4 regions of the Chryseobacterium ginsengisoli genome follow, and region 2 is predicted to be linked to each of the others. Evidence: riboswitches for the same ligand, from Rfam matches in the RefSeq annotation. Region 2 holds a riboswitch; each other region holds the start of a gene.
What was found. A riboswitch is a leader RNA that binds a small molecule or an ion and turns the genes downstream of it on or off. The one in region 2 is predicted to bind cobalamin.

Region 1 (7,565 bases), on a different contig from region 2:
TTTATTTATTTAAGTTTTTATTGTCCCTGAAGATCTCTGATTCTCTCTTGTAACAATTCAGGATTTGAAAGTGCATCCATTCCTACAGACGAAATGATATAAATGTAGTAAATTACAGAAAGTACATTCAGAACGATTCCGACAATACAAAGTATTCTTCCTACATTCAGATTTCCGTAATTACTGTATTCTGTTGGATTTTGCTTGTATAAGGCAAGATCTTTATTCGCAAGAACAAGCCCGATGATTGCAGCGATAAGACCTACAACCCCATAACAACAGCATGTTACAATAGATACAATTCCTAAAACTAAAACGACTGTTGCGTTTGGTAATTTTTGATTCATAGTTATAATTTTAATGTTTTTGTTTATTTAATGTATGAAAATATGATGTTTGTAAAAATAAGAAACCACCATGATAACTGAATTAATAATCGCTAAGGAAATCAATAAACTACCATAATTTCTTTTTTTATCTATAAAGTTTAAAGCTACCGCACCAAAAAATAACAATAGCGTATAAACTGCCGGAAACATGTGAAAAGCTTCTGCAAATCTCCCCTCAAAAACCATCAGAATAGCTCTTTGGCTTCCACAGCCGAAGCAATCTATCCCAAGAAATTTCTTGGTTGGACAAGGCAGCATGAAGTCTTCTATTTTCATATTTTATTTTGATTCTCAAATATATAAAAATTAAGAAGAAATCTTCGCTCTTAAATATTGATGTGGAAAAAAACATTCTTCTTTCATTTCAAAAGAACCCTGAACTGCAATATATGGATTTCGTAAAATTTCTCTTGCTATAAAAATTAAATCGGCATCACCTTTCTCAAGAATTTCTTCCGCATGAGATACTTTTTTAATTAATCCAACCGCTCCTGTTTTGATTTCTGCTTCATTTCTTACCTGAGAAGAAAGCGGAACCTGATATCCGTCAAAAAGCGGAATTTTTACGCCATGAATATTTCCTCCACTCGAAACATCAACCAAATCAACATTGTGATCTTTTAATATTTTTGCCAAAGCAACACTGTCTTCAATTTCCCAACCATTTTCAGCGTATTCTGTTCCCGAAATCCTTACAAATAAAGCAACATTTTCGTTTAGTTCTTCATTCACAGCATCAACGATCTCAATTAAAAATCTGATTCTGTTTTCAAAACTTCCACCGTATTCATCTGTTCTGATATTCGAAAGCGGTGATAAAAACTGATGAACCAAATAACCATGCGCTCCATGAATTTCAATAACATTAAAACCTGCTTTTACAGCTCTTTTTGCCGCTTCCTTGAAATTCTGAACCTGTTCTTTGATTTCTTCAATCGTTAAAACGTGAGGAATTCTTTCTGTCGGATGATAAGGAATTGGACTTGGCGCCACCGTTTCCCAACCTTCTTCAATCGGAATTTGAAGATTATTCCATGTTGAACCTTTTCTTCCCGAATGTGCAATCTGGATTCCTATTTTGCTTTCTGAATTTTTATGTACAAATTCTACGATTCGCTGAAGTTTTTCCGCCTGTTCGTCATTCCAGATTCCCATGCAGTGATTGGTAATTCTTCCGCGAGGTTCTATACCTGTAGCTTCCACCATGATTAAACCTGTTCCGCCTTGAGATCGGCTTCCGTAATGAACAAAATGAAAGTCATTGGCAAGACCATTTTCACTGGAATACATACACATTGGAGACATTACCCAACGGTTTTTCAACTCAACATTTCTGAATTTGATTGGAGTATATAACATTTCTGATTTGAATATTTTTGTTAAAATTTTGAAGGATGAGATAATATTGCCTACCTCATTAAAAAGAAGTAAATTTATCCCCCTTTTTTTAATCCACAATATATGAAAAAAGAAACTCAAATCAGTTACGAATATTTTAAGAATAGCGGTGAACTGAGCGATATAGAAAAAAAATTATTCGAAAGAGCTAAAGAGGCTCGCGAAAATGCATATGCACCTTATTCCAATTTTTGGGTAGGATGTTCCGTTCTATTGGAAAACGGTGAAATATATTCCGGAAACAATCAGGAAAATGCAGCTTATCCTTCCGGACTTTGTGCGGAAAGAACAGCTCTTTTCTGGATTGCAGCCAACTTCCCGAATGTGAAAATCAAAAAAATCTTTGTAGTCGGAGGTCCGAAAGAATTTCATGAGAAAAACCCGCCGATCCCACCTTGTGGAGCCTGCAGACAAAGTTTAATGGAATACGAAACAAAACAAAACGAAAATATCGACCTTTATTTTTCAAGCATGAACGAGGAAGTTGTAAAAGTTCATGCAATTAAGGATCTATTGCCGTTTTATTTTGATTCGACGTTTTTGTAATAACTGGTTAGGATTTATCAATAAAAATTTCGTAGAGATAAAAACAAAGAATAGCAAGGCACAGAATAAATGCCCAGATAATATAACTACTTTTTACATTACTGCTCTTTTCTTTCACAACATATGTTTCTGAAAAAGAATCGTGCCATCCTTTTTTTCCAAAAAATGAAAATGCTTCGAAGGGAATATGCCTGTAGAATGTTCTTTCAAAAATATTTACTGTATCTAGGATTTCAGATTTCAGAGTAATAACTCTTGAATTTGTTAAAAATTTTCCGGGTGTAGCACCAAAAATTCTTTCAAAAAACGTATAATATGTAAATCTTATGATGACGAAAAAGATCGTAATTACAAATCTGTTAATCAGCCAGTCAGGAATTCTGTTAGTTTGATATCTGTAATAGTTTATCATAAGTCCAAAAATTCCAAACATCAAAGAAACCATGATCATGGTATCAAAAAACAAATGTATAAATCGATCTATTTTTGGTGTTTCAGTAACGTTTATAATGTCAGAATTTTGTTTTTTAAAAGTATCTAATTCTGTTCCTAAACCCATAAATTTTAATAATTTATATCCTAAAGCAACATCAAATATGGTTAATAAAAAGCCTATAATTTTATGAATATACATCATGGTCTGAAATTCGGCATCTATATTAAAATCTTTTTTAAAAACCGTATTTCCTAAGATTAATTGCAATAACAAAAATATATTAGAAATTACTGAAACAGAATAAAAAAATCTAATTAATCTAAGCTCTTTTCCTTTTGATATGTAGAAAAAGATACTTCCGAAAAATAAGAGAATATAGAAAATGAGATTATAAACATTTAGTGAAGAGCGTTCAAAACCTATATAAACATATATCACTCTGAAAATCCACAAAAAATATTGAATAATCATATTAATTGTACCAGGTTTGTAATTTGTAAAATTAAAATAATCAAAGATTTCCGAAAATATCCCCATTACAGATATGACCAGCGATACAACGAAAATCAGTTTAAAGTAGTTTTTTTCCATATAAAAATTTGCGTAAAAATATAATTTATTAATGAAATTGATATCGCCTGATTAAATCAATTATCTATAAAAAATAATTTTTCTCTTAAAAACCCTATATTTGCAAAAATTTTGGTTTCCAATCATTTGGAATGAAAAGGGAATTGGGTGAAACCCCCAAACTGTCCCCGCAACTGTAGATCGCAATAAAGATTTCTACGAAAAACCACTGTGAAAACGGGAAGGTGTAGAAAGCGAAAGTCAGGAGACCTGCCAAAATCTAACCAAATAAATATTGCTTTCGGAGGAAAAGTAAAAGATAATGGATATAAAAAGATCTTTAGTACTGCTTTTTTCGTCTTACGGTTGTTTTCTTTTCGCACAAGAGAAAACTATTGACACTGTTTATATTTTTGACAGCCAAATGAATAAGGTAAAACTTTTTCATAAAGTCAATACTATTACCTCTAAAGACATAGAAAAAAATTCTACCAACCTTTCTGAAACATTACGTTTTCAGTCTCCGGTTTATATAAAAGAAAATGGTCGTGGTGCAGTTTCATCGCCTTCTTTCAGAGGAACGAGCGCAGGACACACAGCTTTTGTCTGGAACGGAATTAATATAAATTCTCAGTTTCTGGGACAGGGTGATGTGAATAATATTCCGGTTTTCGGGTATGATGAGCTTGAAGTGAAATCAGGTGGAGGAAGTGTTCAGTACGGAAGTTCTGCAATTGGCGGAAGTATCCATTTAAATAATAATTTGGATTTTAATAGAGGATTTAATGGTTCTCTTTTTTCTGAAGTAGCTTCTTTCGGCACTTTTAATAATTTTGCGAAAGCTTCTTTCAGTAATGAAAAATTCAGCTTCAAGGTTTCAGGAAATTATTCAATCAGCCAGAATGATTATGAAGTTCCGGAAAAAGAATATATCAACAGAAATGGAAGATATTACAATACATCTATTAACGTCGGTACAGCTTATAAAATTGCAGATCACCAGACAATTTCGTGGCAAAACCAAATTTTTGACGGTTCGCAATACTACCCTATTTTTGTAGAAAACGGAAATAAAACAAAATACAATTCTCAGACATTAAGGAGTTTGCTTGCATGGAATATTGATAAAAGTAAAATTTCCAACAGTTTAAAAGCCGCTTACACAGAAGATAATTTCCAATATTTTGGAGATATTGACAAACCGAAAGAAAGCGGTGCGGAAGGAAAGAATTATATTTTTAAAGACGATTTCAATTACTTTATCACACCGAAACTTAATTTCAATGCTATTGGAGAATTTCAAGTGAATAAAGGTAAAGGTTATCAGTCGGGAATTGGAGACATCAGCCGAAATGTAGGTTCTGTTGCCGGTTTACTAAGGTATTTTTTCACAAAAGATCTACGTATAGAAGCCGGAGCAAAAAAAGATTTTGTTGAAGGAATAAAATCGCCATTCCTGTATTCTTTTTCAGGGAAATGGAATGCTGTAAACTGGTATCACGTCGGAGCAAATTTTTCGAGGAATTTCAGATATCCTTCTTTTAATGATCTTTACTGGCAACCGGGTGGAAATTTAAACTTACTTCCTGAATATTCTACGAATGTAGATATGGATCACGAGTTCAGTTTTGGAAACTTCAAAATTACTTTGAGTCCGTATTATATGCATATTAAAAATTATATCAACTGGCTTCCGACACCTTATGGATATTGGTCTCCTTTCAATACCTATAAAGTAGAGTCTTACGGATTGGAATCCCAGATCAACTTTAATAAAAACTTTGGAAAACACGGTATAAGATTAAGTGCAAGTTATAATTACGCAAAATCGATCAACAAAGAAAAAAATACTCAAATGATGTATGTTCCGATCCATAAAGCGAACGGAAACATTGAATATCAATATGATTTCCTGAAAATTTATGTTCAGGGACTTTTCAACGGATTAACTTATACGACAACGGATGAAAAGAAAGCGGATGCGATCGGCCCTTATTTTGTAATGAATATAGGAATTTCCGCAACTCTTCTTAAAAAATATACTTTAGGATTTAAAGTAAATAATATTACAAATACTGTCTACGAAACGGTTTCCTATTATCCGATGCCGAAAAGAAATTACAGTATTTACGCAACCCTAAATTTTTAAACTAAAAAAGATATGAGATTAACTAAACTTTTAACAATTGCTTTTGCTTCTGCATTGCTTTTCACTGTTTCTTGTAATAGTGATAATGATGTAAATCAGGAAATGTACTACGGAAATGGCTTCCTGATTGCTAATGAAGGAAACTTCGGAAAACCAAATGCTGATGTAACGTATGTAAGTTCGGATTTAAGCATAAAACAAGATAACATTTTCTCAAGCAACAACGGAGGTTCGAATTTGGGTGATGTTTTACAGACTATCGCATACAATGGTGAGAACGCTTATCTTTTATTAAATAACTCTAATAAAATTCAGATCGTAAACCGTTATAATTTTAAAAAAGTTGGTGAAATTACTTCTAATCTAAATTCACCTCGTTATATGGCTTTTGCCAACAATAATCTTTATGTAACGAATGATAAATACGGAGGTGACAAATATGTGAGTGTTTATAAATCTTCAGATCTGTCTTTCGTTAAAAAAATTAATTTTACGGATAGTGTTGAAAGAATTGTAGAAGTTGGAAATAATCTTTTCGTACAAAATGCTTCTTTTGGTTTCGGAAATAAAATTTCTTATATCACAACTTCAAACAATGAAGTACAATCTACGATCACTTTACCAAGTGGAAATATCAACAAAATGATTACCTACAACCAATCTGTTTACGCGATTGCTGCAGGAACTGCGGATTCTTATATTTATCAAATTTCAAGCACAGGTGCTATCACAAAAACATTTACTTTAACCGGAATTACTGATGCAACAAACCTTGAAATAGAAAAAGGTAAGATGTATTTCTCTTCAGGTCTTAAAGTTTACGCAATGGATCTGACTGCGACAGCAATGCCTTCTACTCCATTGTTTACAGTTGCAAACAGTATTGATCCATATTCTAATTTATACGGATTCAGTGTTGTAAATGACAGAATTTTTGTTTCAGATGCAAACGGATTTACTGAAGACAGTAAAATCACGGTATATTCTACTACAGGATCAATCATTAAAACTTTTACAGCAGGTAAAGGTTCAAATGCAACGTATTGGAACTAAGAAATTAATGCTTCGGCATTCAATATAATTTTTTATTTTTTTTCATCATTTGTGTTTTTTTTCCGGGCTGTTTTTCGAAATGACAGCCCGGATTTTTTTTATCTTCTTGCTTGGAAATAAGATGTAAAAAACTCGCATCCGCTGATCATGTCTTCATACTGATCAGGATAATCTTTTTTAAGTTTTTGATAATAAGCATTCTTTTCGAATCTTTCATCTACATAATTATCAGAAGGATAAAAGTAATTTTCTCTTTTTTCCTGTTCAAAATCGAGCTTATTGTTTTCGCATCTTCCCTGCATTCTTAGGCATAATGATCTAAATTTATCTGTTCGGGCATTTTCAAAAGCTTTTCCATAATAGAATTTTGCAAGATTGGAAGAATTAAATTCTTCATTATCATCCCGAATAGAAAAATTCCTTGAACCTTTAAAATACCTTTTCATCATCCATACATTTCCGTATTGAGACATGTTGTAATAACAATTGGCAACCAAAAAGTAGTAATAATCACGGTCTTTTTCCTTAGAATTATCAGCTTTATTTTTATATTCGATCAGTTTCTGTGTGATAGAAATTTTATTTAATCTGAATTGTTCTTTTTCAGGAATAAAATCTGGAGTATATTTTAAATTGTAAAATGGATTTTCATCAAAGATCACATCGCTGTAGCTATATTCATTTTTATCATTTTCCCAAAGCGAATATTTATCATTATAATATTCTACTCCGACTTTCTGAAATATATTTAAAGCTACATTAAGTTTATCCTGTCTCATATATTTTGTTCCAAGTAAATCATACAATGATTGAAAGGAAGATTTTCTTAACTTAAAATTCTGAGAAAAAAGATCTGTTTTTCCTTCAATACTATGCGCTTTTTTAATGAAACTCAATAGCTGTTCCGGCGTATAAACTGCATCTAAATAATTGAACGAATCAACAAAATAATCTGAGTAAGTCTGATTTCTGTTTTTTAAAGACTTATAATAAACAAAATTATTGATAAAATAATCGTTTTCCG
Region 2 (7,565 bases):
AATTTTTGACGATTGCGATGCTTGTGGTTGTGCTGCCGGAAATGGTTCTTCAGGTTTTGAATCTTTATTGAATCCTCAGTTTATCGGAATTAAATATTTTGCTCAACATTATAAAGCGAAAGAAAATTTGTTCGTAAAAGATTTAACGCAGGATCAATATTTTAATACGATTCAGATTTGGGGTAAAATTCCTTTGACTAAGAAACTGAGTGTCTATGCAAGTTTGCCGTTTCATTTTCATGAGAAGAAAACAATGCAGGGAGATATTAAAATCAATGGAATTGGAGATTTAAACTTAATGGGAATTTATCAATTGTTAAATTCAAAAGATAATATTCATCAGCTAAACGGCGGAGTCGGAGTAAAAGCTCCGTTGGGAAAATTTGATGAAAAAGGAATTTCCGGAGTTAATCCAAGTTTTCAGCTAGGAACGGGAAGTTGGGATTATCAGATGGTTTTGAATTATAAATTTCAGAAAAATAAAATCGCCGTTTTATTAAATACAGATTACACCATTAAAACCGAAAACAAAAAATATTACCGTTTCGGAAATCAATGGAATTATGCAGCCACAGGATTTTATCAAATTTTATCAAATGATAGAATAATTTTCTCTGGAAAAGCAGGTCTTCAAGGAGAAGTTTACGATAGAAATAAGCAATTTGATGAGGTTTTACCCAACACAGCCGGAAGTGCTTTGTACGGAAAACTGGGTTTTGAAGCATCTTACAAGAAATTCAGTTTGGGAAGTGAAGTGATGCTTCCTGCCTATTCCAATTTGGCGGGAGGTGATATTGAAGCGAAATCGCGTTTCAGTGTTTTCCTGAATTTTGGAATTTAACATAACATAATCGTTTCGTTAAATTTTTATAGGAATGATTTAAGATATTTATTTGAAAATCATAGAATTAAATTCAATTTTGATTCTATGATTTATTTTCTATCTTTGCCGAAATCTGGTGAGCCATAAAAAGCGCTTAAAAGGGAATCCGGTGAAAATCCGGAACAGACCCGCTGCTGTAAGCTCCACTAAACAAGTTTTTGAAGATTATATCCACTGTTTTTTAATGGGAAGGATTTCAAAAATGGAGTAAGTCAGAAGACCTGCCAGAAGATTTAACGTTTGACGCTTTCGTGGAATAAAGCTTTAGGACATCATTGATTTTGTGCAGTTTACAGCTGCGCTTAGTCGCTGTATTCTTATATCCATTAGCGTCATCATTATTCTAAATGAGCTAATGGTGACAAAATTTTTTACATCTCAACTTCAGAAGGTTGTTTTCACAGTTTTTGTGTTAACGGCTACTTCTATATTTTCACAATCCAGAAAAGACACGATTAAGGAACAAACAATTGTTACCGTAAACGTCAAAAAGAAAAATTTTAAAGAAATCCTTCCCGCTCAGGTTTTATCGGGCGAAGAACTGGAAAGACTCAACAGTCAGTCGGTTGCTGATGCATTGAGGTATTTTTCCGGAATTCAGATCAAAGATTACGGAGGAATTGGAGGTCTGAAAACAATCAATATCCGAAGTATGGGAAGTCAGCACGTCGGTGTTTTTTATGACGGAATCCAGATCGGGAATGCCCAGAATGGAGTAGTGGATCTTGGAAGATATTCATTGGATGATTTGGAAGAAATTTCTCTCTACAACGGACAGAAAAGCGAAATTTTTCAGCCTGCAAAAGACTTTGGCTCATCGGGTTCTATTTATTTACAGCCGAAGGTGCCGAGTTTTAAAGGAAATCGTAAAACAAATTTAGTTGTAAGATTTAAAAACAGTTCTATTGATCTGTTTGATCCTTCTTTTCGTTTGGAACAGAAAATTTCAAAAAATATTTCGGCAAGTTTTAGTTCAGAATTTATTCAGAGTGATGGTATTTACAAATACCGTTACAAGAAAAAATATCCGGACGGAGAGATTGCTTACGATACAATTGCCAAAAGAATGGATTCTGATATTCGGGCAAAACGTTTTGAAACAAGTTTAAACGGAACGCTTAATAACGGAAGTTGGAATATAAGAGGTTACGGTTATATGTCAAATCGTGGAATTCCTGCGGCAATTGTCAACAACCGTTTTGATGGAAGAGGTGAAAGGCAGACCGATGAAAATTTTTTCGTTCAGGGAAGTTTCAAGAAAAAAATATTTCCAAAACTGGAAACTCAGATTAAGACCAAATTCGCGTACGATTACACGCATTATATTGATACAGTTTCGTCCATAAAAATTCAGAATCAGTATATTCAACGGGAACTGTACGTGTCTAGCTCAAATTTATATTCTATTACTGCTGATTGGGATGTCAGTGCGAGTGTAGATTTTCAATATAACAATCTGGACGCGGATTTGGTTAATTTTTCTTACCCAACACGTTACACAACTTTGGCTGCTTTTGCAACCACTTATCAATGGAAGCGTCTGAAATTTCTGGGAAGCGTTTTAGGAACTTTTGTTTCGGAAGATGTGGAAAAAAATACAAAATCACCGGACAAAACGGAATGGACACCTTCAGCTTTTCTGAGTTATCAACCTTTTGCGGGAAAAGATTTTACGGTAAGAGCTTTCTATAAAAGAATTTTTAGGATGCCGACTTTTAATGACCTGTATTATACAATGATCGGAAATACTTCCTTAAAGCCAGAATTTACCAATCAGTATAATCTTGGTTTTAGTTATTCCAAAGGTTTTTCAAACTCAGTTTTACAAAGAATTTCGGCTAAAGTTGATGGTTATTTTAATAAAGTTGAAAATAAAATTATCGCCGCTCCGAACGGAAGTATGTTTAGATGGACCATGCTGAATCTTGGGGAAGTTGAAATTCTCGGAACAGATATCAATCTTCAGGCTGATCTGCTTTTTGGGAATGTTAAAATCCGTCCGTTGGTAAGTTATACTTTTCAGAGAGCAAGAGATTTTTCCGACAGGGAAGAATCGTATTTCGGACATCAGATTCCTTACACGCCTTGGCACAGCGGATCTTTTTCTTTGATGTCTGATTATAAAGACTGGAGCTTCAACTACAGTTTTATCTATGTTGGGGAACGTTACGACGTTAATCAAAACAATATCCAATACAATTACATTCAGCCTTGGTATACACACGATTTATCAATTCAGAGAAAAATAAAATGGAAAGAACATCAGTTCAAAGCCAGTTTTGAGGTCAATAATATTTTCAATCAATATTATGATGTTGTGCTGAATTATCCGATGCCTGGAAGAACTTTTAAACTCATTGTAAGCTTTACATTATGAAAAAACTAAACTTTTATCTTCTGATTTGTGTACTGTTTTCATTGATTTCGTGTAGAACGGATGAATACATTACCCGCGAAGAAACTGAAACGGGACTTGCACAGCCTGAAAATACGCCGATCAAAGGGTTTTATGTTTTGAATGAAGGAAATATGGGAAGTAACAAAGCAACTCTCGATTTCTTTGATTATACGACAGGAACATATCACCGAAATATTTATGCTCAGATCAATCCGAATGTGGTGAAAGAGCTTGGAGACGTTGGAAATGACATTCAGATCTATGGAAATAAATTGTATGCTGTCATCAATGTGTCCAATAAAATTGAAGTTTTGGATGCAAAAACAGCTAAAAGAATTAAAACCATTAATCTTGAAAACTGCCGTTATATCACATTTAAAAATGGAAAAGCTTATGCTTCGAGTTATGCAGGTCCGGTTGCTTTAGATCCAAACGCGCCGTTGGGAAAAGTAGTTGAGATTGATACGACTTCTTTAACGATTCAAAGAACGGCGGTTGTCGGTTATCAGCCTGAAGAAATGGAAATTGTGGGAAATCAGTTATTCGTTGCCAATTCTGGAGGTTATAAATTTCCAAATTATGATAAAACTGTTTCTGTTGTTGATTTAAATTCTTTCACTGAAACTAAAAAAATAGATGTTGCCATCAATCTTCACAGAATTAAAAAAGATAATTACGGTGATTTGTATGTAAGCTCAAGAGGTGATTATTACACAGTTCCTTCAAGTTTATTTTTGGTTGATGCCACAACAGGATTGGTAAAAAAAGACTTTCATATTTCAGTAAGTGAGATGACCATCGTGAATGACAAGCTGTATTATTATGGAAACGAATTCAATTACAATACTCATGCTTACACAAAATCTTTCGGAATTATTGATGTAAAAACCGAACAGATTAGTTCCAATAAAATCATCGATCAGGAATACGTTGATGCCATCAAAACGCCTTACGGAATTGCGATAAATCCTATTACAGAAGATATTTATATGACTGACGCAAGAAATTATGTTTCGACCGGATATGTCTATTGCTTCGATAAAAATGGACATTTCAAATGGAAAACGGAAGGCGGAAATATTCCGGCACACTTCACTTTTTTATATAAATAAATTGAATTAAAAATGAAAAAAAATACAATTAATATTTTAAAAACGGCTTTACTTTCAACAGTTTTGATTGGTTCAATCGGCTGTAAAAGTGATAACGAAGATGAAGATCTCAACTTTAATGGTCTTGAAGAATCTTATACGATCGATCGTTTCAAAGTGTTGAATATCGATACGAAAATGGGAGGGAATTTTACATGGAGCATCAATGACTCTATTATTTCTCAGGATTCTCAGTTGGATTTTATTAGTCCGGTGGTGAAAACATATCCTTTAACTTTAAAAATAGAATCCGGCGGAACGACGAAAACATATAATTCAAAAATTATCGTAAAGCAGGAAACTGGAACTTACAGTAAATATATTTCGAATGTTTTTGATTTTAGACCTGCAGTTGGACAATTCATTAATGAAATTCCTGAGTACGAAAACGGAGATACTTTTACTAAAATGCTTCAGAAAGCTAAAGAATCTTTAGTCGGAGGAAATTCTACAATGCTGACTTTAGGCGGTTTTGGAGGATATGTTGTTTTCGGTTTCGATCACACAATTCCTAATATGAATGGGAGAGATTTTAAAATTCTTGGAAATGCTTTTTGGGGAAATGATGCAAGTCAGCCACGTTCAGGATCTTGCGAACCTGGAATTATCATGGTTGCCTACGACCGAAATAAAAACGGAAAACCCGACGACAACGAATGGTACGAAATCGCAGGAAGTGAATATTTTAAAAATACAACCGTAAAAGATTATAACATAACATATTTCAAACCCAATGAAAATAAGCCTCCCGTTCCGGGAAGTGAATTTTGGCAGACTGATACAGAATATATAAAATGGCAGGATAATCTCGGGAATTTAGGATTTAAAACAAGAAATACCTTCCATGCACAAAGCTACTATCCAATGTGGCTGAGCGATACTTCTTACAGCTTTACCGGAACAAAACTGATGAACAATTATTATGATCAGAGCGGAACGGGATCTTATTGGGTCGGCAAATCGTATGATTTCGGATATGCAGATAATGCTCCTAATAATGATGAAGCATCCAATATTGATATTTCGTGGGCAGTCGACAGAAACGGAAAATATGTGAAACTTCCGGGAATTGATTTTGTGAAAGTTTATACAGGAACCAATCAGGAAGCGGGTTGGTTGGGTGAAGTTTCTACGGAAGTTGCAGGAGCTTATGATTTATATCTTAATTAAAATTCAATAATAAATAGTTAATAATTAAATTAAAAATGAAAAAGTTTTATCTTTTAACAATGCTTTTTTTGTTTGCATTTGTGACGAATGCGCAGATAAAAGTGCAGGGATTTCCCCGAAATGACCTTCAACTGAAATCTTCTCCGAAGAATCAGTCAGCTAAGAATGTTACAACTATCCCCATTAATTTTTCTGACATCCAATATTGGGTGGGAACAGGAACAAACGAAGCTGCTTTTGTAGTTCAATGGAATGACGGAAAGAATCCTGATGCTTTGGTTTGGGGTTTCAGATGGAACGGAACTGCGACTGGTGAAGAGATGTTGAAGGCAATTGCAAGTGCAGATCACAGATTTTACTCTTTGCTTTATCAGGGAACAGGACCTTACGGAACTGCAATCGGAGGATTTGGCTTTGATCTTAACGGTACTGGAACAAATGCTCTTTACAAAAGCGGAAATGTAACGTATCCTTATTATCCTGTAAGCGGAATTGTAAATACAACGTCTTATGATTTTGATGATTACGCTGCTGCAGATACCAACGACCATTGGCAATCCGGATGGATGACGAACGGATATTGGTCGTATTGGGTAAAAGATCCTACAGATCCAGATTTCGGATATTCCGGAGTGGGAGCAACAAGCAGAACTTTGGTAAACGGTTCTTATGATGTCTGGAATTTTTCAGCAGGATTTTCAGATACTCCGATTTCATCAACGATGACTCCGGTTTCTCCTTATGTTGCTTCAACAAATTATGCCAACGGATATTTTATGGTGAATGAAGAATGGTTTGGTCATACCAACGGTTCTGTTAATTTTATTGACTCTAATGGAAACGTAAACTACAGAGTATACAGCAATGCGAATAATAATCATGCTTTCGGAGCTACAACTCAGTACGGAACAATTTACGGGGATAAATTTTATTTTATTTCTAAACAAGCTGCAGACGGAGGTGACACTCAATACACTCCTGGAGGAAGATTAGTGATTGCTAATGCTCAGACTATGCAGAAAATTGCAGGATTTAATAATATCGGTGGAGGAGACGGAAGATCTTTTGTAGGAGTTAATGAACATAAAGGTTATATCGGTGCTTCTAACGGAATTTATACTTTTGATATTGATAATCTACAGGTTGGAACTTTAATTCCTACAACAGGAGGAGGAAGCCAGTACGCTGGACAAATCGGAAATATGATCAGAACTTCTCAATATGTTTTTGCGGTGAAACAATCTACAGGAGTTTTGGTTATTAATCCAAATACAGATACGGTTATCACTACGATTGCGGGATCTTTCCATTCGGTTGTTCAGGCTAAAGACGGAAGTGTTTGGGCAATTCAGGATCAGAAATTAGTTAAAATTAATCCTACAACTTTCGCTACAACAGTTTACAATATTCCTACAACGAAATATATCGGAGCTTGGGGAGCTTGGAACGCAGGAAGTCTTACTGCAAGCAGCCAGAGTAATACATTATACTGGATCAATTCTATTAGTAGCTTTGTTTCAGGAACTCAGATTGTAAAATTTGATGTGACTTCAGGAACTTTTAATGAAACTTTTGCAGCTATTCCGGGACAAACGGGAACTTACAAGCAAATTCCTTACGGTGCAGCTTTAAGAGTAAACCCGATTACCGACGAATTGATTTTAAATACAACAGAAAGCGGTTATGGAGCACATTATCAAAATAACTGGATCCATACTTTCAGCAATACGGGAACTTTAACGAATACAAAGAAATTAAACGACTATTATTGGTTCCCTGCAATAGCTGTTTTTCCGGATAATACTACTCCGGTTGTAAATAATACATTCCCGACGCAAGTAAATGTAAATAATATTACGACAATTGATTTAAAAACCGTAATTTCAGATACAGATAATTTGTCAGCGGCAATTGTGAAAACTGTAAAATCAAACAGTAATTCAGCAGCCGTTTCAGCAACAAT
Region 3 (7,565 bases), on a different contig from region 2:
CGCTGTCTGCTCCCATGAAACCGAATACTACGAATACTCCGATTAAACAAGATAAAGACATAAATGCAAAGATTCCACCTAAAACATATCTTACAACATTCCACAATCCGCTCCCGGCGTTATCGATGTATGGTTTGTTTTCGTTGTAGATTTCTCCGACCCTCTGAGTAGATTCGTTGGCAAACTGCACCAATTTATTAGACTCATTCTTAAGATTGTCGAAGTTCATAGGCTTTCCCTTCATTTTCAGGAAATCTGCTGCAGTTTCTGCTTTTGGCAATACCGCCCAAAGGATGATATAAAGCAAGAAAACTAAGGTTGATGAAACAGCCGCTGTGAAAATTCCTAGGATGAAAATTCCTAGCCAGATTGCTCTCATTGCAGTAATATCCATTCCGATATAATGAGCTAAACCTGCGCAAACACCTGCAATTTTTTGTCTTTCAGGGTCACGGAACAATTGCTTTTTGTCAGAATATTCAGTTCCTGAGGTATTAGTTCTTTTTGTATTTTTCTCAGAATAATATGCTTCTTCCTGTTCTTCAATTTTTTCAGGGCTTCCGATCTGTGCAATTACTCTTTCTACATCGGAGTCATTGATTACTTCACGTTTTGCCATGGTATCATTAAAGATTTCTACCATTCTGATTTCTATGTCATGCATTACCTCTTCCGCTTCCGAAGCATCCAATGAGCTTCTCAGTGCATTAAGGTAATCGCTAAGCTTTATATATGCGTGCTCTTCTATTGTAAAAGAAAAACCTGCGAGTCCTATTGAGAGTGTCTTGTTCATAGCTTTGTTTTTTAATTTTTTTGAGTGATTTGGTTGACTGAATCTGTTAATTCGTTCCAGGTATTTTGAAGTTCATCTAAAAACAGTTTACCTTTTTCTGTTATCTGGTAGTATTTTCTTGGTGGTCCTCCAGTAGATTCTTCCCATCTGTAAGAGAGAAACTCACCGTTTTTTAATCTTGTTAAAAGAGGGTAGAGTGTTCCTTCCACTACATCCAGTTTTCCTTTTTTCAGTTCATCTATTAGATCGGAAACGTACATTTCGCGAATATTGATGAGACTTAAAATACAGAATTCCAGAATTCCTTTTCGCATTTGCGCTTTGGTATTTTCAGTATTCATCTTTAATAAGTTTTGTTAATTAGTTATATAATTTTCGAAGGTTGGTTCCTAGCTAGTTGAACCTATTCCGATTTTACATTACAAAGATATGTAATTAAAATGGTAATATGCAATACAAAGTAGTGAAAAAACACAAATAAATAATGTAACTATTTGAAAATCAGTTTAATTATTTTTAATGGTGAAATTTGAGAAATGAAGAATCTAGAAAAATTAGATTAATTTATTAATAATTTTACCTTTTAAGCTGGTTGTTCTTAAAGTGACAAGCGCCTTTTTCTCCAATTTGTTCTGATATGATATAAAACTGAAGTTTTTGTAGAATTTACGGACGATAAGAGCCATTTCCATCATGGCAAAGTGTTCACCGATGCAAAGTCTTGGACCTGCTCCAAAAGGATAGTAAGCAAAATTCTTCGCATTTTCATCATCAAAACGTTCCGGGATAAAGGAGTTTGGATCTTTCCAATATTTTGGATTTCTGTGTAAACCTGTTATATAAAGAATAATTAAAGTTCCTTTCGACCAAGAATATTCTTTAAAACTATCGTCCTCTAAAGCTTGTCGGTCAATTGCCCAAGCCGGAGAATGCAGTCTCATTGCTTCTTTGATAACATTTGAAGTGAAAGATTTTTTCATTAAGCTTTCAGTTGTGAAAATATTTTCCCCTTCTTCTGCGATTTCCTGTTTTAATTTTTTTTCCGCTTCAGGATTCTGGCTGATCTCAAAAAAGATAAAACTTAAAGCATTTGCCGTAGTTTCGTGACCGGCAATGAAAAGAATAAGCATTTCATCAACAAGCTGTTCATCGGACATAGGAAGGTTTGTATCTTCATATCGCGTCTGAATCAACATATCAAGCAAATCATTTTTTTCTTCGCCCGAATTTCTTCGTTTATCCAAAACACCTTGAATAATGGCTTTTGATCTGTTACTTTTCGCAATCGTTTTATCAATTACGCCAAATATTTTTAAAATTTGTGAATAAAAAGGTAAACGAACTTCTTTTGCAAAAACTTCCTGAACCTCGGTAATGATCTTACCTAATTCTTTAACCTTACTTTCGTCAATATCTGAGCTGAAAAGAGTTTTCGCAACAATATTAAAAGCAAGTGTATGAAAAAAATCGTACAGATCGACCTCTGTTTCTTTATTAAATAATTGAAAAGCTGCATCAATTTCCTCTTCCATAATAGAAACCAGATTCGCAATTTTTGCTTTACTGAAACCGGGTTGAATCAGTCTTCTTTGTTTGAGCCAATCTTTTCCGTTGTTTGTCAACAGACCGTTTCCGAGATATTTTCCTAAAGTGATGGACTGTATTTCAGATTTAAAATAATTTTTGTGATTTTGCTTTAAAATATATTCTGTGAATTCTTTATCCTGGGAAAAAATAAAGTTTTTATCCGTAAAACTGGCTTTGATGTAATAATTATCTCCCGCAATGTCATGATTTCCACTGATAACTTCCAACGGATTTTTTACCCCTTTAAATAAAGAATACAATTTTCTTTTTCCTTTAATTTCCGTTGGATAATTGAATTGAGAAGACATATGATATATTTCCATTAAAAATACAATTAATCTCTTATATAAAATAGCTTTAAATCAAAACCCTTATTTTTGTATAGAATTTGTTTGAAAAAAATTCAATTAAAAAATCACATATGATTAATTCCAGACTTTTATTACCGTTTATTCTTTTGGGGACAACAGTTTTTGCCCAAAATCAGTTTGAATTAAAAGATGCATCAAAGAATTATGATGTTAAAATTAATGTTGAAAACTGTGATAAAGAAGAATGTAAAGGGAAAGCGACTATTGAATTATTTAATAAAAAGACTTTCAAAAAGTTTCAGACCTTAACATCCGATGATTTGAATTTTTATTTAAATGAAAATCAAAAACCAACTGCAAATATCATTCAATTATATGATGAACAAAGTCCGTTGATTTTTGATGATTTTAATTTTGACGGAACGGAAGATATCGCCATTAGAAACGGAAATGAAAGTAGTTATGGCGGACCTTCATATGATGTCTATGTTTTTAATATTACCAGAAAACAATTTGTTCCAAGTGAAGAATTAACCGCTCTTGCTCACGATAATTTAGGAATGTTTAATACGGATTCTGAACGAAAAAGATTAATTACCTATTCAAAATCAGGATGTTGTTGGCATATTACAACGGAATATTCTGTTCTTCCTCAAAGAGGATTATTCAAAGTCTACGAATTGGAAGAAGATGCGATGGGTGGAGAAAAAGTAGTCGTGACAAAACGTGAATTCATCGATGATAAATGGATACAAAACGTTAAAACCTATCCAATAAACGAATATTATAAAGATTAACAATGAAGATACAAAAGGAAATCGATTTTATTCTGGCAGTTGATGCCTTAAAAAATGTACAGAGGAGAAATTATAATGCAGATGATTCCAGAAGAGAAAATACGGCGGAACATTCTTGGCAGATCATTATTTTGGCTCAGATTCTTTTTCCATATGCGAAAAACAGAGCGGATATTGATTTGTTAAGAGTGATCAGAATGTTATCAATTCATGACTTGGTCGAAATTGAAGCTGGAGATACTTTCTTATTTGACGAAGCTGCAATGGTTGGGAAATTTGAAAGAGAAAAGATTTCAGCTCAAAAGATTTTCGGAATTTTGGATGAACCGTTAAGAACAGAGTTTTTCAATATGTGGCTGGAATTTGAGGAGGAACAAACTCCTGATGCGATTTTTGCCTGTGCAATTGACAGAATCATGCCTTTCATTTTAAATTCTCACACTTCAGGAAAAAGCTGGACGGAAGCCGGAGTTACAGAAAAACAGATCAGAAATATGTTGGAAAATGCTATTGTCAGAGCTTCTGATGAAATGGGGGAGGCTTTTCAGCATTTGTTAATTAAAAACTTAGAGACTGAAAAAGTTTTGAAATAATTTATATTTTTCCCACAGATTTCACGGATTTTCACAGATGTTTATGGTTTAATTTAAACTAAAAAAGAAAAATATACGCAATCATCTGTGAAAATCCGTGAAATCTGTGGGAAATAAAAAATAAAAAAAGTTCAGCGAACTTTGCCGCTGAGCTCTTTATTTATAGTATTTGGATTGGTTTCTTGAATTCATCAATTGCCACAAAAGTAAAATCACCAACAATGGCTCTTTCTCTTTCATAAGAATACATTTGTTCGGTATATATTTCTACGCTTACTTTCATACTGGTATTTCCTACGTGAGAAACTTTCCCGATCAATTCAACAATTGTTCCTGCAGGAATCGATCTTTTAAAATCGATTTTATCGCTGCTTACGGTTACTACGCGTTTTCTTGCAAATCTTGTTGCTGCAATAAACGCCACTTCATCCATCAGCTGCATCGCAGTACCACCGAAAAGCGTATCGTAATGATTGGTTGTGTTAGGAAAAACCGCTTTAAAAATTCGGGTTTCGGATGCTTCAATTCTTTCTTCTGTAGTCATATTTCATTATTAAATTAATGCAAAATGAAATGTATTAAAACAACAGAAAACAACAGAGACGGAAATCTCTGAACATCCATTAGATCAATAAACTTCAAATCGCGAAAGTTTTTTGTTGAAAGAAAAAGGCAGGTCTCCTGACTTGTAACATCTTTATTTCCTTCCCATGACTTGCACAGTGGATTTTTAATAAAGACTTCAGTTACTTACAGTTGCGCGACAGTCCGTGATTTTCACACGATTCCCTTTTAATCTGCAGTTAAGCAAAACCATTTTCTGAAAAGTTATAAACTTATAACTTTTCGGTTGCAAAAATAATGATTATTAACGAATTATTCCGGATTTTTGTAAATGATCTGGCTTTCAGCTTTTCCCTGCTTTATTGTCCAGATCGTGGTATATCTGTTTTCACCCGAACCATTCGTCATATAAAGGAAAATATGATTATTGTCGATCGCAGTAACTCCGACATTATTGAAATCCATTGTCGGCTGGAACATATTTTTAATAGCATCTCTCACAAAAACAGAACCTCTTCCAGGTTGCTGAACTCGTACAGATTTAATTTCCGTCATTCCTTCAGGAATTTCTTTGCCAACACCCCAAGATTTTACTTTGTCAACTTTAATGATATTTCCGTTGGCGTCTTTTTCCTGTTTTTTGATATTTGCATAAGAAGGATAAACATCAATAATCACTTTTGTTCTCTGATTCCCGGGAATTTTTGGATTCGTATCGTCCGTGAAAATTATTGATTTCCCATTTTTAGATTTTGAAGGAGTGAATTGTGGCAGTTTATCAACAAAAACAACACGGTTTTTATTTACCATTCCTTCTTTCGTGATGCTGTCATATCTTACGAAAGGTTTTTCTGTGTCTTCTTTTTCAGGATATTTTATCCAGATCCATTCTGTTTCTCCGGGAGCAGGTTTTACATAAATAAATACGTCTCCTGTTTTCATGCGGATCTTATCAATGATTTTTCGGTAATCTTCTTTGTGAACACGCACCATTGCATAACCTTCCTCAGCTTTTACAACACCGAAAGGAACTTTATCCTGACCTTTTGCAAAACCCAAAGAAAAAAGACTAAAAACTGATAAATAAAACGCTTTGTTTACGGAAATCATCATGAAAAATTTTTTGACAGTTCAAATATATAAATTAAATACTTTTTGGCAGATAATTATATTGTTGCAATTCTTTTAAATCTTTAATTTGTTTTAAATAAGAATCGGAAAGAAGATAAATATCATCTGAAATATCCAAAACTTCCTGATATCGATGGTCTGAAATAATGATTCCTTTGTGCTTCGATTGTTCTTTGATTATATTTTGTATTTCCGTTGTTATTTTTGGGGAAAGTCCATTGAAAGGCTCATCAAGCAAAACAAATTTTGAATCTGAATAAATAATCAACAACACTTCAACGATTTTCTTTTCTCCGCCTGAAAGATTTCTTGAAGTTTCATTAAGAAAAGGTTTAATTAAATTTAATTCAAAGAGTTTGTCAGAATTTTCTCTATTACAAAAAAGCGGAATTAAATTTTTAATCTTAATACCTTTAGGAAGAAAAAAATGTTGAGGTAAATAAGCAATTTTTCCTTTTCTGTCCGTTTGATTTTGCAAAACTTCATCGTCGACTCTTATAAATTGAGAATCGCCTTTCTCTGTTCCGAAAATAATTTTCAGCAAAGTAGATTTTCCCGACCCGTTTCTTCCCAATAATCCAACGACTTTTCCTGTTTCACAACTGATGTAAATATCTCTTAAAATTTTCTTTTCATCAAAAGATTTTGTGATACTGTCGACATGTAGCTTGCTCATAAAAATTTTGTGATCATATTTACGGTTATACTAAATAATAAAGTAAATATCCAAAGAAATAATCTTGAGAATCCAAAGTTTGCATAAAAATAATATTCATCTTTTAACCTTAATTCATAAATTAAAAAGTGAAGTGACGGAAAAAATACTAAAAAGCATAATCCAAAGCCATTTATAGTAAATCCCAGTTGTGAATCCATAAGAAGGGAAAATGAAACGGCAGGAATTAACAATTTTAAATAGAAAATCCATAAAATTTTTACACTTTTTATCATTCTTGATTTTTGTAGCCCAAATATATAAACTAGATATTTCTTATAAACCAATACTTCTGGATATTATTTACTGAAAATTCTTATTTTTGACGCTTAATTAATCATGAAGAAAGTAAATTCTCTAAATTACTTTTCACAACTCATTAACAATGAAAAACATATTTTCAATTTTAACATTGATGCTCTCGCTTGTAATGGCGGGGCAAACTGCTCCTTCTATTCAGTGGAAGAAGACACTTGGAGGAAGCAATTGGGATCAAGGATCCTCTGTATGTCAGACTTCGGATGGTGGTTCTATTATAGCTGGCTATTCTCCTTCTACAGACGGTAATGTAACAGGAAATCACGGCAATGGTGATTATTGGGTAGTAAAGTTGGATAGCAGTGGAAATATTCAATGGCAGAAATCTTTAGGAGGAAGTGATTACGATTATGCTTATTCTATACAGCAAACTTCGGATGGTGGCTATATTGTTGCCGGGCAAACATATTCTAACAACGGTGATGTGACTGGTTATCACGGGAGTGTCTATGCTGATTTTTGGGTTGTTAAGCTAGATATTAATGGCAACATTCAATGGCAAAAAGCAATTGGAGGAAACGGTCAGGATGCAGCTTACTCAATTCAGCAAACTTCAGACGGAGGTTATATCGTAGCAGGTGAGTCATCATCGACGGATGGGGACGCTATTGGTCATTTATCTTATAATAATACTGATCTTTGGATTGTAAAAATTAATAGCACGGGTAATATCCAATGGCAAAAATCATTTGGGGGATATGGTACAGAAATAGCTTTAGATGCCAAGCAAACTTCTGATGGTGGATATATTGTTGC
Region 4 (7,565 bases), on a different contig from region 2:
AATTTAACTGAAAAAATTGCAGAAGTTTTAAAAAAGCCTTTATTCATGCCGAATGTTCCGAGTTTTGTGTTAAAATTAATTTTCGGAGAATTGGCAAGTGCTTTGCTGGAAGGTTCAAGAGCTTCTTCAGAAAAAATTCAACACGCAGGATTTGAGTTTAAATTCCCTGATTTAAAGGGGGCTTTGGAAGATTTATTAAAAAGTTAGATAAAAAATTTAATCAAGATTGTACAATCTATGAATGATATCAACGTAAATATTGAAAAAACAGAAATATTATCAGACAACTGGTATACCTTGAAGAAGGTAACTTTCAATATTCAAAAAAAAGACGGAACTGTTGAGCAACAAAGCCGTGAAGCTTATGACAGGGGAAACGGAGCCGTCATTTTACTTTACAACAAAAATTCTGAGACGGTAATTTTAACCCGACAATTCAGATTGCCAACTTTCATTAATGGAAATCCGAGCGGAATGTTGATCGAAGCTTGTGCGGGATTATTAGATAATGACAATCCTGAAGAGTGCATCAAAAGAGAAACGGAAGAAGAAACAGGCTATAAAATTTCGAAAGTTGAAAAAATCTTTGAAGCGTATATGTCGCCCGGTTCTGTAACGGAAATTCTTCATTTTTTTATCGCGGAATATTCAACGGAAATGAAAATTACAGATGGCGGAGGTTTGGACGAAGAAGGCGAAAATATAGAGGTTCTTGAACTTTCATTTGATAAAACATTGGAAATGATCGATTCCGGAGAAATTAACGATGCAAAAACGATTATGTTGCTGCAGTATTTAAGAATTAAAAATATTTTATAAAAAATTAAACTAAACATCATGAAACTAATATACACAGTAAGCCTTTCTTTATTTCTGTCTGTCTCTGCTTTTGGGCAAAAAACTGAAAAAGCCAGCCCGAAAGATAAAGCCGTGATTGAACATTTTAAAAATGATTATAAAAAGAAAAATTATAAAAAATTCTCAGGAAAAATGACGCTCAATGATAATCAGATATTATTTGATAATAAAATTATTTTTTATGATAAAGCTGATAAAATTACAGAAACACTGTTAAAAGAAGGATTAATTTATCCTCAGCTTTTAACACAGTTTCAGGTTGATAAATTCGAAAACGAAGACAGTGACAGAACGCAGAAAAGGTTTGCCAAACTGCAAAAAAACTGGAAAGATGCTTTTGAAGTGAATAATATTAAGCTAAATAATGCTTCTGAATTATCATTTTTAAGTTCGGATGAAAAAGTAAAAAGATTTAAAGTTGTTTGCAAAGATCCAAAATTCCCAAATTTGATGGTTTATTATTTTGAACTTACCGATAAAAATGCAACAAAAGATACTTCTGTTCAGGATTTTATTAAAAATTCAAAACTGACGTATATTTATCAGAAAACGGAGTAAAATCGATAACTAAAACCATGAATTATTTAGAGAAAGAAGGGAAAGAAAAAACCTTATTAACTTTTGCCAGTTTGTTGTTGATCAGCTTATATTCAATATATGTAAACCAATCTTCAAAATCTGAAATTGATGTTCAGCAACTTGTCATCCAAATTATCAGATTTCTTTTGACGATAGGGCTTTTTGTAATGGTTTATGATGGGAAAAACTGGGCAAGAATTTTATTGATGGTTCTACTTTCAATTACAATTTTAATTGCAATCATCGCTTTATTTACAATAAATATTTCTTTTACAGCAAAAGCTCCGTTTATTGTGATGATCTTCATTTATTCTTCGGCAATTTATCATTTCGGAGTTTCTAGCTATAAGGCATTTTATAATTATCAGAATAGAAAAGAAAGAGACGAAAATTTTCAATGATGAAAAATATATTTTCAATAATTTTATTCATACTTCTTATTAGCTGTGGTAATAAAAAACACAAAGAAAATCAAGAATTAATTCTTACAGCAAATGCCATTAAAACAACTAATAATAGTAAAGAATTAAAAATTCAAATTAAATTAACCAACAATTCTGAATCTGTAAAATCTTATTCAATAATGAGTTGCAGTTATTCAGACAATTTTGTTTTAGGTAACTCAGCTTTATTAATTTCTCCGATTGAATGTGATAAAAATTTCCCTGCCCGATTAATTTTAAATCCTAATCAATCAAAAACTCATAATTTAACTATTTTAAAGATAAGAGCTTCAAAAACTGAAGATTTTAAAATTGGATTTAAAATAATAAAAATTCAGGATAATTCTAATTATTTTGACGAATATGAAAAGCAAATTAAAGATCCGAACATAAAAATTGTTTGGAGTAATCCTGTTAAAATTCAATAATATTTTGAAAAAAACAATCAATATTTTCTTCATTTTCGGCGTATTTCTATTCAGTATGATTATGCTGAATACAATTTCACAATATGCTTCTTTTGATAAGAATGTTGGCTTTTTGAAGTTCAAACAGGAAGTTGTAAACAATCAGATTTGGTTAATATTTTTCTATATTCATATTTTTTCAATCCCGTTTTGCCTTCTTACAGGAATTACACAATTTTCGGATCAGTTTTTAACCGAGAACCGAAAGTTGCACAGAATCATTGGAAAAGTGTATGCTTACAATATTCTTTTCATTAATTTTCCTATTTGTTTTCTCCTTTCTATCTTCTCAAATGGTGGATTGATTGGAATTACAGGATTTTTAGTTCAGAATTTTCTTTGGATTTACTTCACGATTGCTGCTATCGTATTCATTAAAAAAAGAAATGTTGAAAAACACAAAAAATATATGATCCTGAGTTATAGTATTACAACAACAGCAGTAACTTTCAGAATTATTAAAAACAATTTTTATCAGACAGATATGCCTTATCATTTATTTTACGGAATCGTTGTTTGGATTTCGTTGTTTATCAATCTTCTAATTGCTTATTTCATTATTCGAAAGAAACAGAAATTATCGTTCAAGGGTGAAAGTATTAGCTAAAATAAAGAAAGAAATACCAAGACACAACATAAAGAAAGCTATAAAAATTAGCGTATTATAAAGATATTCAAGTTTTTTGCCTTTTGTAAATTTTTGAAAATATCTTGTCAAAAGAGTAGCAATTGCAAGATGAATTGCCAAAACAACAATAAAAAATATAGAAAGTGTATCCATGGATTTTGTTTTTCCAAATCTATTATTAAAAATTAACATGATCAACAAATGAAAAAAATTATTATAGCATCATTATTATTAATTTCAGCAATTTTTTATACTCAGAAAAAAGTTGAAACTATTTTGACCAATGGTAATGGAAAAGTTCTTAAAACAAAAAGTTCCGTAAAATATACTCTGGAGGAGACAATCAATCAGTTTTATAAAAGAATTGATGATGCATCTAAATTAGACAATTTTATGAGTTTCCGTTTCTATCAGAAAACTCCATATTCAGAATTTAAAGAATGGATAAATACCAAGTCAAAAAAATATGGAGCATTTCAAAGAAAAAAATTAATTGATGAAAAATTTGCTCCAGATAATATGGCTGTGAGATATATTTTCGAAGTTAAATACGCTAAAGGAAACCTGAGAGAAATTTTAATTTTAAGCAAAGAAACTGGAAAGGATAATTTTCAAGTTTATGAATATAATATCAGTGAAATAAAATAAAGCTATGCAAATCAAAAATTTAGATCACATTGTTTTAACTGTTGCGGATATCGATAAAACCGTAGAATTTTATACAAATATCTTAGGTTTTGAGGTTGTAACTTTCGGCGACAACAGAAAGGCATTAACTTTCGGAAATCAGAAAATCAATCTTCATCAAAAAGGAAAGGAATTTGAACCGAAAGCTGAACACCCGACTTCAGGTTCGGCAGATTTATGTTTTATTGCGAAAACAGATATTGAAGAAGTTTTGGAGGAATTAAAACTAAAAAATATAGAAATTATCGAAGGAATTGTTGACAGAACCGGAGCGATGGGAAAAATAAAATCTGTGTATTTTAGAGATCCGGATTTGAATTTGATTGAAGTGAGTAATTATTAAAAATCAAATAATGATAGATATAAACCACCCGCAATCGGAATTCATTTTTAAAGCATCGAAATTTACAAATCAGTTAAAAGAATATTGTAGAAAATATATTTTAGAAACATTTGAAGAAAGAAAAATCACGTTTCAGGATATGAAAATTGAGGCTTTATTATTGGAGGAATTTTCAGAAGCCCATTTTAAAGAAAGCTTACATACAATATCTTCGCTTATAAATAATTTAAATATTGAAATTGATAAGCTGGAATCTATAAATATGATTAGTAAAGATGGAAATTGCACTGTTTGTAATACAAAACTTACAACTTTCGACACTTTAATTAAAGAAAAAAATTTTAGGTTTATTACAATTTGTGAAAAGTGTCCCAATGAAATTTATAACATTATAAATAAAATTGATTGGGCAACAGGAGTAGCATTTATTTAATTTAAAATCCAAATTTCAAACAAATAATCCCTACATTTGCTCCGAAAACAGTTCTTTTACATACTTCATCAAACGGAAAAGGTTTTACATAACGTAGATTAATAGGGAATCGTGTGAGAATCACGAGCTGTCGCGCAACTGTAAGTAACATACCAAAAGTTTTTGTCCACGAATATCCACTGTGCAAACGGGAAGGATGATAAAAGCTGTTACAAGTCAGGAGACCTGCCTGTTCCGAATTGACAATGCTCTCGCGGTTTGGAGTTTTTTGGTCAGACAGATGATACTTTTGAACGTATTTTGGTTTAAAATTTTAACTTGATCTTTAATAATAAGAATTTGAGAGCCTTAAGTTTAATAAAAATTCTTTAAGATAATTTGATATATCAAATTATTAAGCATTAGGCTTATGTAAATATCTTTGATGTTTCCTTAATGAATCTTAACTGCTTAAATACCCTTAATGGTTAAATTTTAAATTATTAATAGGAAAATTACGTCCTCACTGTATCTACTCTAATCCACAAAATTTCTTTCTCCGACGGCATTGCGAAGCATCTGAAGAGCTTTTAAAATCATTGTTTAATTTAAAAGTTTTTAAGAAATGCAAACGCACATTCTTGGCTATCCGCGAATTGGTAGCAACAGAGAACTCAAAAAAGCCTGCGAGCAATATTGGACAGGCAAAATCGAAGCATACGACCTTTTGGAAGTCGGAAAAACCATCACTCAAAACAACTGGAAACTGCAGCAGGAAGCAGGAATTGACCTTATTCCGTGTAACGATTTTTCGTATTACGATCAGGTTTTGGATATGACTTTGACGGTTGGAGCGATCCCGGAACGTTATCAGGAAATTGCCTTCAAAAAGCCTGAACTGGATGTTTATTTTGCGATGGCAAGAGGTTTTCAAAAAGATGGTTTAGATATCACTGCGATGGAAATGACTAAATGGTTTGATACCAATTATCACTACATTGTCCCTGAATTTCAGAAAAATCAGGAGTTTAAATTATTTTCCAATAAAATTATTAAAGAGTTCATCAGCGCAAAACAGGCAGGAATCAATGCAAAACCTGTGATTATCGGTTTGCTGACGTATTTATTGTTGGGAAAAGAGAAAGAAGAAGGTTTTGATAAATTAGATTTAGCGCAAAATTTACTTCCTGTTTATATTCAGATTTTAAAAGAACTTGAAAATCATGGTGCGGAATATATTCAGTTTGATGAGCCGTTTTTAGCTTTAGATCTAAATGAAAAAGCGAAAGAAACCTATCAGTTTATTTATGCTGAAATCAGAAAACAGTTCCCGAAACTTAAATTTATTGTTGCAACTTATTTCGAAGGTTTAAAGGACAATCTTTCATTATCAACTTCCCTTCCGATCGATGTTTTGCATATTGATTTGGTTCGTTCTCCTGAACAATTAGATGAAGTTTTAAATACAATCCCTGAAACGTTAAGTCTCTCTTTAGGAATCGTTGATGGAAGAAATATCTGGAAAAACGATTTCGGCCAGTCTCTGGCTTTTATTAATAAAGCTTTGAATACATTAGGTTCGGAAAGAGTTTTTATCGCTCCGTCTTGTTCGTTCTTGCACTCTCCTTTCGACCTTGATTCCGAGAAAAACGAAGATATTTTATCTCCTGAAATCAAACAATGGCTGGCTTTTGCAAAACAAAAAGTAACTGAAATTGTTAATTTAAAAAAATTAGCTTCAGAAAATCCGGATTATAATGCTTTACAGGCTTTAGCTGAAAATAAAAAAGCCATTGAAAACCGTAAAATATCCACATTAATTCATAATCAGGATGTAAAAAACCGTGTTGATGTGACGACTGAAGATGATGCACAGAGAAATTCACCATTCAATATTAGAAAAGAAACGCAACAAGATGTTCTACAACTTCCTTTGTTTCCAACGACGACAATTGGTTCGTTTCCGCAGACGAAAGAGGTTAGAAATTGGAGAGCAAAATTCAAAAAAGGTGAATTAAATGCCGAAAAATATGATACTTTACTGAAACAAGAAACTGAAAGAACGATTCGTTGGCAGGAAGAAATTGGGATCGATGTATTGGTTCACGGAGAATTTGAACGAAACGATATGGTAGAATATTTCGGGGAACAATTGGCAGGATTTGTATTTACACAAAATGGCTGGGTTCAGAGTTATGGAAGCCGTTGCGTGAAACCTCCGGTGATTTTTGGAGACGTTCACAGACCAAATCCGATGACGGTTTATTGGTCGGAATATGCTCAATCTTTAACTCAAAAATGGGCAAAAGGAATGTTGACGGGACCTGTGACCATTCTTCAATGGTCTTTTGTACGTGACGATCAGCCTCGTTCATTGACTTGCAAACAAATTGCACTAGCGATTCGTGATGAAGTGAATGATTTAGAAAAAGCAGGAATCAGAATTATTCAGATTGATGAGCCTGCGATTCGTGAAGGTCTTCCATTGAGAAAATCTGACTGGCAAAATTATCTGAAATGGGCGGTTGAAGCTTTTAGAATTTCGGCAAGCGGTGTGGAAGATGCGACACAGATTCATACGCATATGTGTTATTCTGAATTTAATGACATCATCCAAAATATCGCCGATATGGATGCCGATGTGATTACAATTGAATGCTCCAGAAGTCAAATGGAATTGTTGAATGCTTTTGCAGACTTCAAATATCCGAATGAAATTGGACCGGGAGTTTATGATATTCACTCTCCGAGAGTTCCGTCGAAAGAGGAAATGGTGGAATTGCTGAAAAAAGCACAAGCCGTAATTCCTGCACAGCAACTTTGGGTAAATCCTGATTGCGGCTTGAAAACCCGTCGTTGGGATGAAACAGAAAAGGCGTTGATTGCGATGGTGGAGGCTTCGCGGGAGATGAGTAAGGAGTTTACTTTAGAGATATTTTAATTTATTAATATTTTTACAGGAGCTTTAAGGCTCCTGTTTTGTTTTCATTTAAAATAAACTTTATATTTACGAAATATTACTAATAACTTAATATGCAAGCTAGAACTCAAGACGAATTAATTCAAGAAATAGTAGAATATTTTAAAGTTTATATTTTTGATAACCATATTAAAGCATCTCTAAATACTCATTCAAAATTAAAAAGTT

Region 1: linked by a shared signal. The riboswitch ahead of ABD940_RS03450 (TonB-dependent receptor plug domain-containing protein) and the one ahead of ABD940_RS11980 (TonB-dependent receptor plug domain-containing protein) in region 2 are both predicted to bind cobalamin.
Region 3: linked by a shared signal. The riboswitch ahead of ABD940_RS02850 (acyl-CoA thioesterase) and the one ahead of ABD940_RS11980 (TonB-dependent receptor plug domain-containing protein) in region 2 are both predicted to bind cobalamin.
Region 4: linked by a shared signal. The riboswitch ahead of metE (5-methyltetrahydropteroyltriglutamate--homocysteine S-methyltransferase) and the one ahead of ABD940_RS11980 (TonB-dependent receptor plug domain-containing protein) in region 2 are both predicted to bind cobalamin.

Annotation. Positions count from the first base shown of each region.
Region 1 is NZ_BAABHX010000001.1:731,607-739,171, forward strand. It holds gene ABD940_RS03425 (CCC motif membrane protein) at 18-347, opposite strand; gene ABD940_RS03430 (DUF2752 domain-containing protein) at 375-665, opposite strand; gene ABD940_RS03435 (NADH:flavin oxidoreductase/NADH oxidase) at 696-1,748, opposite strand; gene cdd (cytidine deaminase) at 1,851-2,333, shown strand; gene ABD940_RS03445 (RDD family protein) at 2,341-3,360, opposite strand; cobalamin riboswitch at 3,456-3,631, shown strand; gene ABD940_RS03450 (TonB-dependent receptor plug domain-containing protein) at 3,662-5,488, shown strand; gene ABD940_RS03455 (hypothetical protein) at 5,501-6,541, shown strand; gene ABD940_RS03460 (hypothetical protein) at 6,640-7,565, opposite strand, start outside.
Region 2 is NZ_BAABHX010000003.1:602,564-610,128, forward strand. It holds gene ABD940_RS11975 (transporter) at 1-841, shown strand, start outside; cobalamin riboswitch at 941-1,126, shown strand; gene ABD940_RS11980 (TonB-dependent receptor plug domain-containing protein) at 1,239-3,260, shown strand; gene ABD940_RS11985 (YncE family protein) at 3,257-4,393, shown strand; gene ABD940_RS11990 (cell surface protein) at 4,406-5,602, shown strand; gene ABD940_RS11995 (T9SS type A sorting domain-containing protein) at 5,638-7,565, shown strand, end outside.
Region 3 is NZ_BAABHX010000001.1:613,722-621,286, reverse strand. It holds gene ABD940_RS02875 (PspC domain-containing protein) at 1-793, opposite strand, end outside; gene ABD940_RS02870 (PadR family transcriptional regulator) at 805-1,134, opposite strand; gene ABD940_RS02865 (cytochrome P450) at 1,348-2,703, opposite strand; gene ABD940_RS02860 (XAC2610-related protein) at 2,802-3,488, shown strand; gene ABD940_RS02855 (HD domain-containing protein) at 3,491-4,081, shown strand; gene ABD940_RS02850 (acyl-CoA thioesterase) at 4,242-4,625, opposite strand; cobalamin riboswitch at 4,736-4,914, opposite strand; gene ABD940_RS02845 (hypothetical protein) at 4,958-5,758, opposite strand; gene ABD940_RS02840 (ATP-binding cassette domain-containing protein) at 5,790-6,452, opposite strand; gene ABD940_RS02835 (T9SS type A sorting domain-containing protein) at 6,877-7,565, shown strand, end outside.
Region 4 is NZ_BAABHX010000009.1:78,274-85,838, reverse strand. It holds gene ABD940_RS20650 (TIGR01777 family oxidoreductase) at 1-207, shown strand, start outside; gene nudK (GDP-mannose pyrophosphatase NudK) at 238-819, shown strand; gene ABD940_RS20640 (hypothetical protein) at 838-1,416, shown strand; gene ABD940_RS20635 (hypothetical protein) at 1,434-1,838, shown strand; gene ABD940_RS20630 (hypothetical protein) at 1,838-2,308, shown strand; gene ABD940_RS20625 (DUF2306 domain-containing protein) at 2,313-2,954, shown strand; gene ABD940_RS20620 (hypothetical protein) at 3,177-3,623, shown strand; gene ABD940_RS20615 (VOC family protein) at 3,628-4,005, shown strand; gene ABD940_RS20610 (hypothetical protein) at 4,016-4,438, shown strand; cobalamin riboswitch at 4,501-4,685, shown strand; gene metE (5-methyltetrahydropteroyltriglutamate--homocysteine S-methyltransferase) at 5,043-7,358, shown strand; gene ABD940_RS20600 (PmeII family type II restriction endonuclease) at 7,451-7,565, shown strand, end outside.